Regions from separate parts of the Serratia sp. LTN-2 genome, predicted to be linked through region 1. Evidence: predicted binding sites of a transcription regulator. Region 1 holds the regulator's gene; the other holds the start of a gene.
What was found. Region 1 encodes ArgR, which controls arginine synthesis, uptake and breakdown. Its sites were predicted from a motif close to ANTGAATAAAAATACANT; they were not measured.

Region 1 (5,378 bases):
ATCCTCGAGGCCTGCGGCTACCAGCCCGGCTTCGTCATCGGCGGCGTGCCGGGCAACTTCGACGTTTCGGCCCGCCTCGGCGGCAGCCCGTTCTTCGTCATTGAAGCCGACGAGTATGACTGCGCGTTCTTCGACAAGCGCTCCAAATTCGTGCATTACAGCCCGCGCACGCTGATCATGAATAACCTGGAGTTCGACCATGCCGACATCTTCGACGATCTGAAAGCCATCCAGAAACAGTTCCACCATCTGGTGCGTCTGGTGCCGGGCAAAGGCAAGATCATTCTGCCGGACAACGACAGCCACCTGAAACAGGTGATGGCGATGGGCTGCTGGAGCGAGCAGGAGCTGGTGGGGGAAGAGGGCACCTGGCGCGCGCAGAAGTTGACACCGGACGCCAGCCATTACGCGGTGTTCCTCGACGGCGAGCAGGTCGGCGAAGTGAACTGGGCGCTGGTGGGCGAGCACAACATGCATAACGGCCTGATGGCCATCGCCGCCACCCGCCACGTCGGCGTGCAGCCGGCGGACGCCTGCCGCGCATTGGGCGATTTCATCAATGCCCGCCGCCGCCTGGAGCTGCGCGGCGAAGCCAACGGCGTCACCGTTTACGACGACTTCGCGCACCACCCGACGGCGATCCTGGCCACCCTGGCCGCGCTGCGCGGCAAGGTAGGCGGCACGGCGCGCATTCTGGCGGTGCTGGAACCGCGCTCCAACACCATGAAAATGGGCATCAGCAAAAACGATCTGGCGCCTTCGCTCGGCCGCGCCGACGAGGTGTTCCTGTTCCAGCCGCATCACATTCCGTGGCAGGTGGCGGAAGTGGCGGATGCCTGTGTGCAACCGGCGCACTGGAGTGCGGATCTCGACACGCTGGTGGACATGGTGGTGAAAACCGCACAGCCGGGCGATCACATTCTGGTGATGAGCAACGGCGGTTTCGGCGGCATTCACGATCGCCTGCTGGACGCGCTGGCGAAAAAGCAGGAACCGAAGGTGACCTACTGATCGCTTAGCCGCATCAGCCAACACAAGGGCCGCATTCGCGGCCTTTTTTACGCCCATAAAAAAGCCCTCGCGAGCGAGGGCAACGGGGTTCGTCGGATAGGACGACGAGAGGGTCTCTGGGAAATCGGCGTTTGCGTCAGAACTCGGCAGTGGCAGTGACGAGGGTAATCAGCTCTGCAAAGCCGTTCCCAGAGTTGTTATTTGTAAATCTCGGCGGTGGCGTGGTAGTTGCCTTCGTTACGCGCTTCGATTACGCGGTAGGCGGTCGCGCCTTTCGCGTCGGCTTTCTCCGACAACGCCTGGCGAATGTCGGTCGGCGCGCCGTCGATGCCGCTGACGGTAATGGTGCCGATAGATTGCAGATTGGTGGTCTGATCGTTAGTCACCAACTGGGCGGCGGAGGCGCCGAAGGAGATGACGGACAGCAAACCGAGTGCAGCAACAGTAGTTTTCATGTTCATGATAGCGATCCTTGGTCATAACAGCCTGGAAGGGCTTGGCAGCGATTTTTATTCTTGAAGGCCGTTATGACAGCGTTTGGTTCCAGAGATGTATTGCCCGTTGCCGGGTAATGCCGGTACTTATTTGTAGATTTCAGCGGTCGCGTGGAAGTTGCCGTCGTTACGCGCTTCGATCACGCGGTAAGCGGTCGCCCCTTTGGCGTCGGCTTTATCGGACAGCGCCTGACGAATGTCGGAAGGTGCAGCGGCGACGCCGCTCACAGTGATCACGCCGGCGGGCTGCAGTTTTGCGGCCTGGGTTGCATCAACAGATTGTGCTGCGAATGCGCCGAAGGAAAGCATGGACAGAACGCTCAGGGTTGCAACGGTAGCTTTAATTTTCATCATCTCACCTCATCGTATTCTTTTATCAGTTCTAACGAACTGTGACTTAGTTCACGGAAATGAGTATACAGCTAGTAACGCGAAAAATTAATAGTTCGCTAACAGTTGCTAGTGAAACTTTAAACCGGTGAACCTTCTTTTTTATAACCGTAAGGAATAAAAAACGCTTATAAAACGATCTTTTGATGTTAATTTTATGTAATTTCAATGAGGTAAGTGCTTTTGACCAAAAGTGCGGAAGATCACAGTGGGTACTGCTGGCTACATGGAGATGTCATGGAAATGTGTTGTAGCGGGATAAAAAAGCAGTGTTAAACGCGGTTGGGGGCCGAGAAGGTAACGCAGGGGTTAAAGAAGCGCTAACAAAATGCGAACGGTAGCCGCACTTTGTTAGCGCCAGGTTTCACAGCTCTTGCTCGAACACGCCCAGGATCGCTTCATGCAGCTTCTGAGCGGTAAAGCCGCTGGACGGGGTGACGAAAATCGTGTCGTCGCCGGCGATAGTGCCAAGGATGCCCTGGGATTTGCCCAATGAGTCGAGCAGGCGGGCGATCAGCTGTGCGGCGCCCGGGCTGGTGTGGATCACCACGACGGCGTCGTTATGGTCGACGTCCAGCACCAGGTTCTTTAGCGGGCTGGTAGTGGTCGGCACGCCGAGTTCGGCCGGAAGGCAATACACCATCTCCATTTTGGCATTACGCGTACGTACCGCACCGAACTTGGTCAGCATGCGCGATACTTTGGATTGGTTAATGTTTTCGAAGCCTTCTTCTTGCAGCGCCAAAACGATCTCGCCTTGAGAACTGAATTTTTCTTCTTTCAATAACGCTTTGAACGTCTTGATCAGATCTTCCTGTTTTGCGGGATTACGCATTTTGCACCGTGGAAAGTTGATAGTGGAAGTCATGATTATGCATATAGATGAATTTTTATGCAACAGAGGCCGACCCAAAGAAAATAAACATGACCGGGCGGCGAGGAAAGGGCGGCATTTTAACAAAATCCGGCCGCGATGAATATGCCCTTTTGACGACGGAAAATCGGCCCGCAGTAGTAAATAAAATGTTATTAAAATGATGTTGTTCTGATGTTGCGTAAGGGTGTAATGTAACGGCCGGTTAACTTGCTCGTGAATAACCTCGCATTATTTTTGATTAGTGTGCGCTATGCCCTTCATGCGTAAGCGATTTAATCTAAAATGGGCGCGACAGCGGCCATTTTATTACACTGGCAGGCAAGAATTGGCTAATTTATTGTTTTTAAAGGTGTAATAATTTAAGGTCCGTAACCAACACATTCACGGCGCTTTATATATTTAAGATAATAAAGGAGTATAGGATGAAAGTTGCAGTTCTCGGTGCTGCTGGCGGTATCGGCCAGGCCCTCGCCCTTCTACTCAAAACCCAGCTTCCTTCAGGTTCTGAACTCTCTCTCTACGACATTGCCCCCGTTACCCCAGGCGTTGCCGTCGACTTAAGCCACATCCCAACCGCAGTTAAAATCAAAGGCTTCAGCGGCGAAGACGCGACCCCGGCTCTGCACGGCGCGGACGTGGTGCTGATTTCCGCCGGCGTGGCCCGTAAGCCAGGCATGGATCGCTCCGACCTGTTCAACGTTAACGCCGGCATCGTGCGTAACCTGATTGAGCAAGTGGCGAAAACCTGCCCGAAAGCCTGCATCGGCATCATCACCAACCCGGTAAACACCACGGTCGCCATCGCGGCGGAAGTGCTGAAAAAAGCCGGCGTTTACGACAAAAACAAACTGTTCGGCGTGACCTCGCTGGATATCATTCGTTCCAACACCTTCGTGGCCGAGCTGAAAGGCAAGCAGCCTGAAGAACTGAACGTGCCGGTGATCGGCGGCCACTCTGGCGTGACCATCCTGCCTCTGCTGTCGCAGATCCCAGGCGTGAGCTTCACCGATCAGGAAGTGGCGGATCTGACCAAACGCATTCAGAACGCCGGCACCGAAGTGGTGGAAGCTAAAGCCGGTGGCGGATCTGCAACGCTGTCCATGGGCCAGGCGGCCGCACGTTTCGGCCTGTCTCTGGTGCGTGCGCTGCAGGGTGAGAAAGGCGTGGTGGAATGCGCTTACGTTGAAGGCGACGGCAAATACGCTCGCTTCTTCGCGCAGCCGCTGGTGCTGGGCAAAAACGGCGTTGAAGAACGCAAAGATATCGGCACCCTGAGCGCCTTTGAACAAAAAGCGCTGAATGAGATGCTGGACGTGCTGCACAAAGATATCGAGCTGGGCGAGAAGTTCATCAATAACTGATCGTCGCCGCGAGTCAGCCGATAAACGCCGCCGGACGCTGTTCCGGCGGTTTTTTTTGCCCTGCGTTCACGACTTGATGCGCGCTTTGCGATCCAGAAGGCAATCGCTGTGCGGATCATAATAGCGGCTTGGCCAGATCTCCGAGGGGTGAACGCCTATCGCTTCGGCGATCAGCCATTCTCCTTTCGGCCATGGGCGCGATAGCGCGTTGGCCAGCGTTGATGAGCTTAATCCTGCCTTGCGTGATACCGCCGCCAACGTGGTGCCCTGCTTGCGTAACGCCGCGATGATGTCTGCCGGGTGCCAGTCCTGCTTCCTTGAATTCATGTTTACATTCCTTTTCTGATTAGCCAAAGTTGCGTTAGTGGTATAACTAACGGGTCAAGGTTAGGCGTTTGAACAACGTGAAACGCTTATTCGGAAATCAGAATACCATTAAATTTCCCAAAAATGACCCAATCAGTTTCCAAATAAATGACTTTGCCCACTATTGTCCAGAGATAATGGCTATGAAAAACGAGTGGTTTGCCGCCAAGGAGCTGACAGGCATCGCAGGATTACCTTCCTCACCACAAGGAATCAATCTGATGGCCCGGCGCGAAGGCTGGCTCAGCCGCAGACGCCAAGGCGTGCAGGGAAAAGCGTTGGAGTATCATATCGACAGCCTGCCGGCAGGCGCGCGCAATCTGCTGATGCTGAGGGAAGACGGGGCGGCATATGACCTGGAGCGCCAGGATCCGTTGTCGGTTTGGATCGAGTATTACTACCATCTGACGGAAAGCGAGCGCGAAAAAATGGTGGCTTTCCTGATGCGGGAAGGGATCGGCGGCCTGCTGGCGCGCATCGACGAAGAAAACGAGAGGTAGTCAGGCCCGTGGGCGCGGGCCTGATGAGAACGTTAAGAAACCCAGGTTTCTTAAAATTCGCGCTGTACCGCCAGATGGGCCAGGCCTTCCAGCGCCGTGCGGTGCTCCGAGGCCGGCAAGACCTGCAGCGCGGCGATCGCCTTGTCGGCTTCCTCTTCGGCGCGTTGGCGGGTGTATTCCAGCGAACCGCATTGCTGCATCGCCTGCAATACCGGCTCCAGCAGGTGGCGGCCGTTGCCTTGCTCAATCGCGCCTCGGATCATCTCACGCTGCGCATCGTCGCCGTTGTGCATCGCGTGCAGCAGCGGCAGGGTCGGTTTCCCTTCGTTCAGATCGTCGCCGGTGTTTTTACCGAGGGTGCTGCCGTCGGCGCTGTAAT
Region 2 (5,378 bases), on a different contig from region 1:
GCGTGACGCTGGCGGCGCTAACGCCGCAGCACAAGCAGGCGGAGTTGCAGTTCTATTTGCCGATTAACCGGCTGTTGCAGGCGCAGGAGCTCGATGCTCTGGTGAAGCGTTACGATCCGCTTTCCGCTCGCTGCCCGGCGCTGGATTTCCATCAGGTGCAGGGCATGCTGAAAGGCTTTATCGACCTGGTGTTCTGTTGGCAGGGCAAATACTACCTGCTGGACTACAAGTCCAACTGGCTGGGGGAAGACAGCAGCGCTTATACCCGGCCGGCGATGGAGCAGGCGATGGCGGAGCATCGTTACGATCTGCAATACCAGCTCTACACGCTGGCGTTGCATCGCTATCTGCGTCATCGGCTGCCGGATTATGATTACCGGCGCCACTTCGGCGGGGTGATTTATCTGTTCCTGCGCGGCGTGGATGCGGCGCACCCGGGCAACGGCATTTTCACCTGTCTCCCCGAATTTGAGCTGGTGGCGGGAATGGATCGCTTGTTCAGCGGCGAAGCTGCGGCGGCGGAGGAAGAATCATGATCGCACTGCTGGAGCAGGCGGTGGCGCTTGGCGCGCTGCGGCCGCTGGACGTGCAGTTTGCCCGCGTGGTGGCGAGCGAAGACGAACCCGATATTTTGCTGGCCGCTGCCTGCCTGAGCGCAGAGGCAGGGGCCGGTCACGTCTGCCTGATGCTGGATCAACTGCAGGCGGACACCCTGTTTGAAGGGCGCCAGCCGGCGCTGGCGCTGGCGATGTGGGAAACCGCCGGGCGACCGGATAGCGCGCGTTGGCAACAGCGTTTGGCGGCCAGTGCGGCGGTCGGAGACGGCAGCGGCGCTACGCCGTTGGTGCTGCGCGGGCCGCGTTTATATCTGCAGCGCATGTGGCAAAACGAAGGCGAAGTGGCGGCGTTTATCGGCGGTGAAGGCGAATCGCTGGCGGTGCCGGAGGCGGAGCTGCGTGCCATTCTCGATCGCTTGTTCGGCGCGGCGAGCGACGAGCCCGACTGGCAGAAAATCGCCGCCGCGGTGGCTGCAACGCGGCGCATTGCGGTCATTTCCGGCGGGCCGGGCACCGGTAAAACCACCACCGTCGCCAAACTGTTGGCGGCGCTGGTGCAGCTCGATGAAAGCGCCCGCTTGCGCATTCAGCTGGCGGCGCCGACCGGCAAAGCGGCGGCGCGCCTGACGGAGTCGCTCGGCAGCGCCAGCCGTCAGCTGGCGCTGGCCCCGGCGCAGCAGGCGCTGTTCCCGACCGAGGCGGCGACGCTGCACCGTTTGTTGGGGGCGCAGCCGAACAGCCAGCGCATGCGCTATCACCGCGGCAACCGGCTGCATTTGGATGTGTTGGTGGTGGATGAGGCCTCGATGGTCGATCTGCCGATGATGGCGCGCCTGATTGCCGCGCTGCCCGACCAGGCACGGGTGATTTTCCTTGGCGACCGTGACCAGCTGGCCTCGGTGGAGGCCGGTGCGGTGTTGGGGGATATTTGCCGTTTTGCCGAGCAGGGATACAGCGATGCGCGCGCGGCGGAGCTGAGCCGCCTGACCGGTTGTGCGATCGAAGGGCAGCAGGCTGACGCGGAAGCGGCGGTGCGTGACAGCCTATGCCTGCTGCGCAAGAGCTATCGCTTCGATGCCCGCTCCGGCATCGGCCAACTGGCGTTGGCGGTTAACGCCGGTGCCGGGGATCGCGCGCTGGCGGCACTAAACGGCAGTTTCGGCGATGTCGCGGGCTATGCGCTGGCGACGAGTGAAGAGTATCAGGCGCTGTTGGATGCCTGCGTAGCGGGCTATCGCGATTCTCTGCGGCTGACCGCCGAAGGCGCGGACGCGGCGACGGTGCTGGCGGCCTTTGGCCGTTTCCAGGTGCTGTGCGCGTTGCGTGAAGGGCCGTTCGGCGTCGCCGGCCTGAACGAGCGCATTGAGCTCGGGTTGCAGCGCGCCGGTCTGATCGACCGCAAGCCGGGCGTGCTCGGCCGCTGGTACCGAGGGCGGCCGGTGATGATCGGCCGCAACGACAGCGCGCTGGGGCTGTTCAATGGGGATATCGGCATTACGCTGCCGGATGAGCAGGGGGAACTGCGCGTGCATTTCCAACTGCCGGACGGCAGCATCAAATCGGTGCAGCCGAGCCGTTTACCGGCGCATGAAACCGCCTATGCCATGACGGTGCACAAGTCCCAGGGATCGGAGTTTGACCATACGGTCCTGGTATTGCCGAATCACTTCTTGCCGGTGCTGACGCGCGAGCTGGTTTATACCGCGATCACCCGTGCGCGCAAGCAGCTCTCGCTGTACGCTACGGAGGCGGTGCTGTTGCGGGCCATTCGCACGCCGACCCAGCGTCGCAGCGGGCTGGCTGAACGGCTGCAGACAGCGGAATAAGCGGCAAGAGGGCGCGGCAATGAATGGCCGCGCCCGCAGGGATTACAGATCGGCCAGCAGGATTTTGGAACGGCGCTGGTAGTTGTACAGCGCCTGTTTTTGCATCGGCAGCACGTCGACCTCCGCCGGAGTGAATCCGCGCTCCTGGAACCAGTGGATGCTGCGGGTGGTCAGTACGAACAGCTTCTTCAACCCCATCTGCCGCGCCTGGTTTTCTACCCGCTGCAGCAGCATTTCGCCGCGCGAGGAGCTGCGGTAATCGGGATGCACCGCCACGCAGGCCATTTCACCGATTTTTTCCTCCAGGAACGGGTACAGCGCCGCGCAGGCGATAGTCAGGTTATCGCGTTCGATAATGGTGAATTTGTCGATCTCCATCTCCAGCTGTTCACGCGAACGGCGCACCAGGATGCCCTGCTGCTCGAGCGGCCGGATCAGCTCCAGGATGCCGCCGATGTCGTTGATCGTCGCCCGGCGCACCTGTTCGGCACTCTCCATCACGATTTGGGTGCCGATGCCGTCGCGCGAGAACAGTTCCTGCACCAGCGCACCGTCTTCCTGATAGCTGATCAGGTGGCTGCGGCGCACGCCGCTGCGGCAGCCTTTCACCGCGCCGCGCAGGAAACGCACGGTGCCGGAATGGTAATCGCCGCCTTCCTCCAGCTCTTCAAGGCGCTTTTGCGCATCGTTGGGGAACAGCTCGGAAAGGATATTGCCTTCGGCATCGGTTACGCCCTGCGAGGAGCAGAAACCGATCATTTTTTCCGCTTTCAGCTTGATCGCCAACTGGGTAGCCACTTCTTCTGACGTCAGATTGAAGCTCTCGCCGGTGACCGAAACCGCGACCGGGCCGATCAGCACGATGGCGTTGCTGTCGAGCTGACGGTGGATTGCGTCTTCATCGATGCGGCGAATGCGGCCGCTGTGGCAGTAGTCGATGCCGTCATCGACGCCCAGCGGCTGCGCGATGATGAAGTTGCCGCTGACCACGTTGATATGCGCGCCCTGCAGCGGCGTGTTGTTGAGGCTCATCGACAGCCGGGCGGTGATGTCGAGCTGCAGCAGGCCGGCAGCCTGCTTGACCAGTTCGAGCGTATGGGCGTCGGTCACGCGGGTGTGTTTGTGGTAGATCGGCTCATAGTTATGCTGAGCCAGATTGGCGTCGATTTGCGGCCGCGCGCCGTAAACCACCACCAGGCGAATGCCCAGGCTATGCAGCAACCCGATATCGTTGACGATGTTGGAGAAATTCTCGTGTTCGATGGCTTCCCCGCCGAGCATGATGACAAACGTCTTGCCGCGGTGGGCGTTGATATAGGGGACTGAGTGACGGAATCCTTGCACCAGCTCTGTACTACGTTCCTTCACGGCCAAACCTCTTTGCATATTTATACGGTATTTTTGTATTTTTATTCTTTTATTGTGCCGATGGCAAGTGGGAAATCGTCATGAAGAGTGTGCTAAGGGCGCTAAATCGTTAATAAATTGAAAAACCATAAAAAGATTTTCTGATGACAGGGCTGGAATGATTGGTTAAAGTTTTCGGCATCCCCATTTCATTGGTGTTTTTTTCATCTGTTGTAAACAGCTATTACTGCCGGAGCCGCATGCCAAACTCTAATCACAATCTGGGCCGCCGTCGTTTATTACAGGGCGTTGCCGCCAGCTGGTTGCTGAGTGTGAGTCGTACGGGCTTCGCCGCATCATCGCACGTGATCGCCGTGCGCGTCTGGCCATCCTCCACCTATACCCGCGTCACGTTGGAATCCAACGTCGAACTCAAATACAAGCAGTTCGCCCTGACCAATCCCGATCGCGTGGTGGTGGATATCGAAGGCGTTCACCTCAACAGCGTGCTGAAAGGCATCGCCGGGCAGGTGCGCGCCGACGATCCTTATCTCAAGCAGGCGCGCGTCGGCCAGTTTGATCAGAATACCGTGCGGCTGGTGCTGGAGCTCAAACAAAGCGTCAGCCCGCATATTTTCACGCTGGCGCCGGTGCCGGAGTATCGCAACCGTCTGGTGATGGATCTCTATCCGACCAAGGTCGGCAGCGGCGGTGAGGAGTATGATCCGCTACTGGCGTTACTGGAAGATTACAACAAGGGCGATCTGGAGCGCACGCTGCCGCCGGAAGCGCCGCAGGCCGGCAAGGCGGGGCGCGATCGGCCGATCGTCATCATGCTGGATCCTGGCCACGGCGGCGAAGATCCCGGTGCGATCGGCAAGTACAAGACGCGCGAGAAAGACATCGTGCTGCAGATTGCCCGCAAGCTGAGCGCCATGATCAAGCGCGAGCCGAACATGAAGGTGTTCATGACGCGCAACGAAGACGTGTTTATCCCGCTTAAGGTGCGCGTCGCCAAGGCGCGCAAGCAGCGTGCGGACCTGTTCGTTTCGATTCACGCCGATGCCTTTACCAGCCGCGCGGCGCGCGGTTCATCGGTGTTCGCGTTGTCCACCAAGGGCGCCACCAGTTCGGCGGCCAAGTTCCTGGCGCAGACACAGAACGCGTCGGACCAAATCGGCGGCGTCAGCAAGAGCGGCGACCGCTATCTCGACCACACCATGTTCGATCTGATCCAGACCGCGACCATCAACGACAGCCTGAAGTTCGGCAAGGAAGTGTTGAATCGGATGGGCAAAATCAACCGGTTGCACAAGAATCGCGTCGATCAGGCCGGTTTTGCGGTGTTAAAGGCGCCGGATATCCCGTCGATCCTGGTGGAGACGGCGTTTATCAGCAACATCGAAGAAGAGCGCAAGCTGCGCACCAGCCATTTCCAACAGCAGGTGGCGGAGTCGATTCTGGCAGGCATCAAGGCTTATTTCGCCAACGGCGGCGCGCTGGCGAGCCGATAACGGCAGGGCCGGGCGCGAGTCCGGCTATTTTCGCGGATTGCAGATACAAAAAAACACCCGTCAGGGTGCTTATCTGTTGTCATCAAGAGTTGGTTGCGGGGGCCGGATTTGAACCGACGACCTTCGGGTTATGA

Region 2: argA (amino-acid N-acetyltransferase) is a predicted target of ArgR. The motif match lies at 3,784-3,801, and genes of this name have one in related genera.

The regions. Positions count from the first base shown of each region.
Region 1 is NZ_JCAXDO010000021.1:13,982-19,359, reverse strand. Features, by position in the region: gene mpl (UDP-N-acetylmuramate:L-alanyl-gamma-D-glutamyl-meso-diaminopimelate ligase) at 1-1,011, shown strand, start outside; gene yhcN (peroxide/acid stress response protein YhcN) at 1,209-1,472, opposite strand; gene yhcN (peroxide/acid stress response protein YhcN) at 1,593-1,856, opposite strand; gene argR (transcriptional regulator ArgR) at 2,260-2,730, opposite strand; gene mdh (malate dehydrogenase) at 3,195-4,133, shown strand; gene AC6BYQ_RS24655 (helix-turn-helix domain-containing protein) at 4,200-4,460, opposite strand; gene AC6BYQ_RS24650 (DNA-binding protein) at 4,643-4,999, shown strand; gene ispB (octaprenyl diphosphate synthase) at 5,050-5,378, opposite strand, start outside.
Region 2 is NZ_JCAXDO010000013.1:143,242-148,619, forward strand. Features, by position in the region: gene recB (exodeoxyribonuclease V subunit beta) at 1-536, shown strand, start outside; gene recD (exodeoxyribonuclease V subunit alpha) at 533-2,383, shown strand; gene argA (amino-acid N-acetyltransferase) at 2,426-3,769, opposite strand; gene amiC (N-acetylmuramoyl-L-alanine amidase AmiC) at 3,991-5,244, shown strand.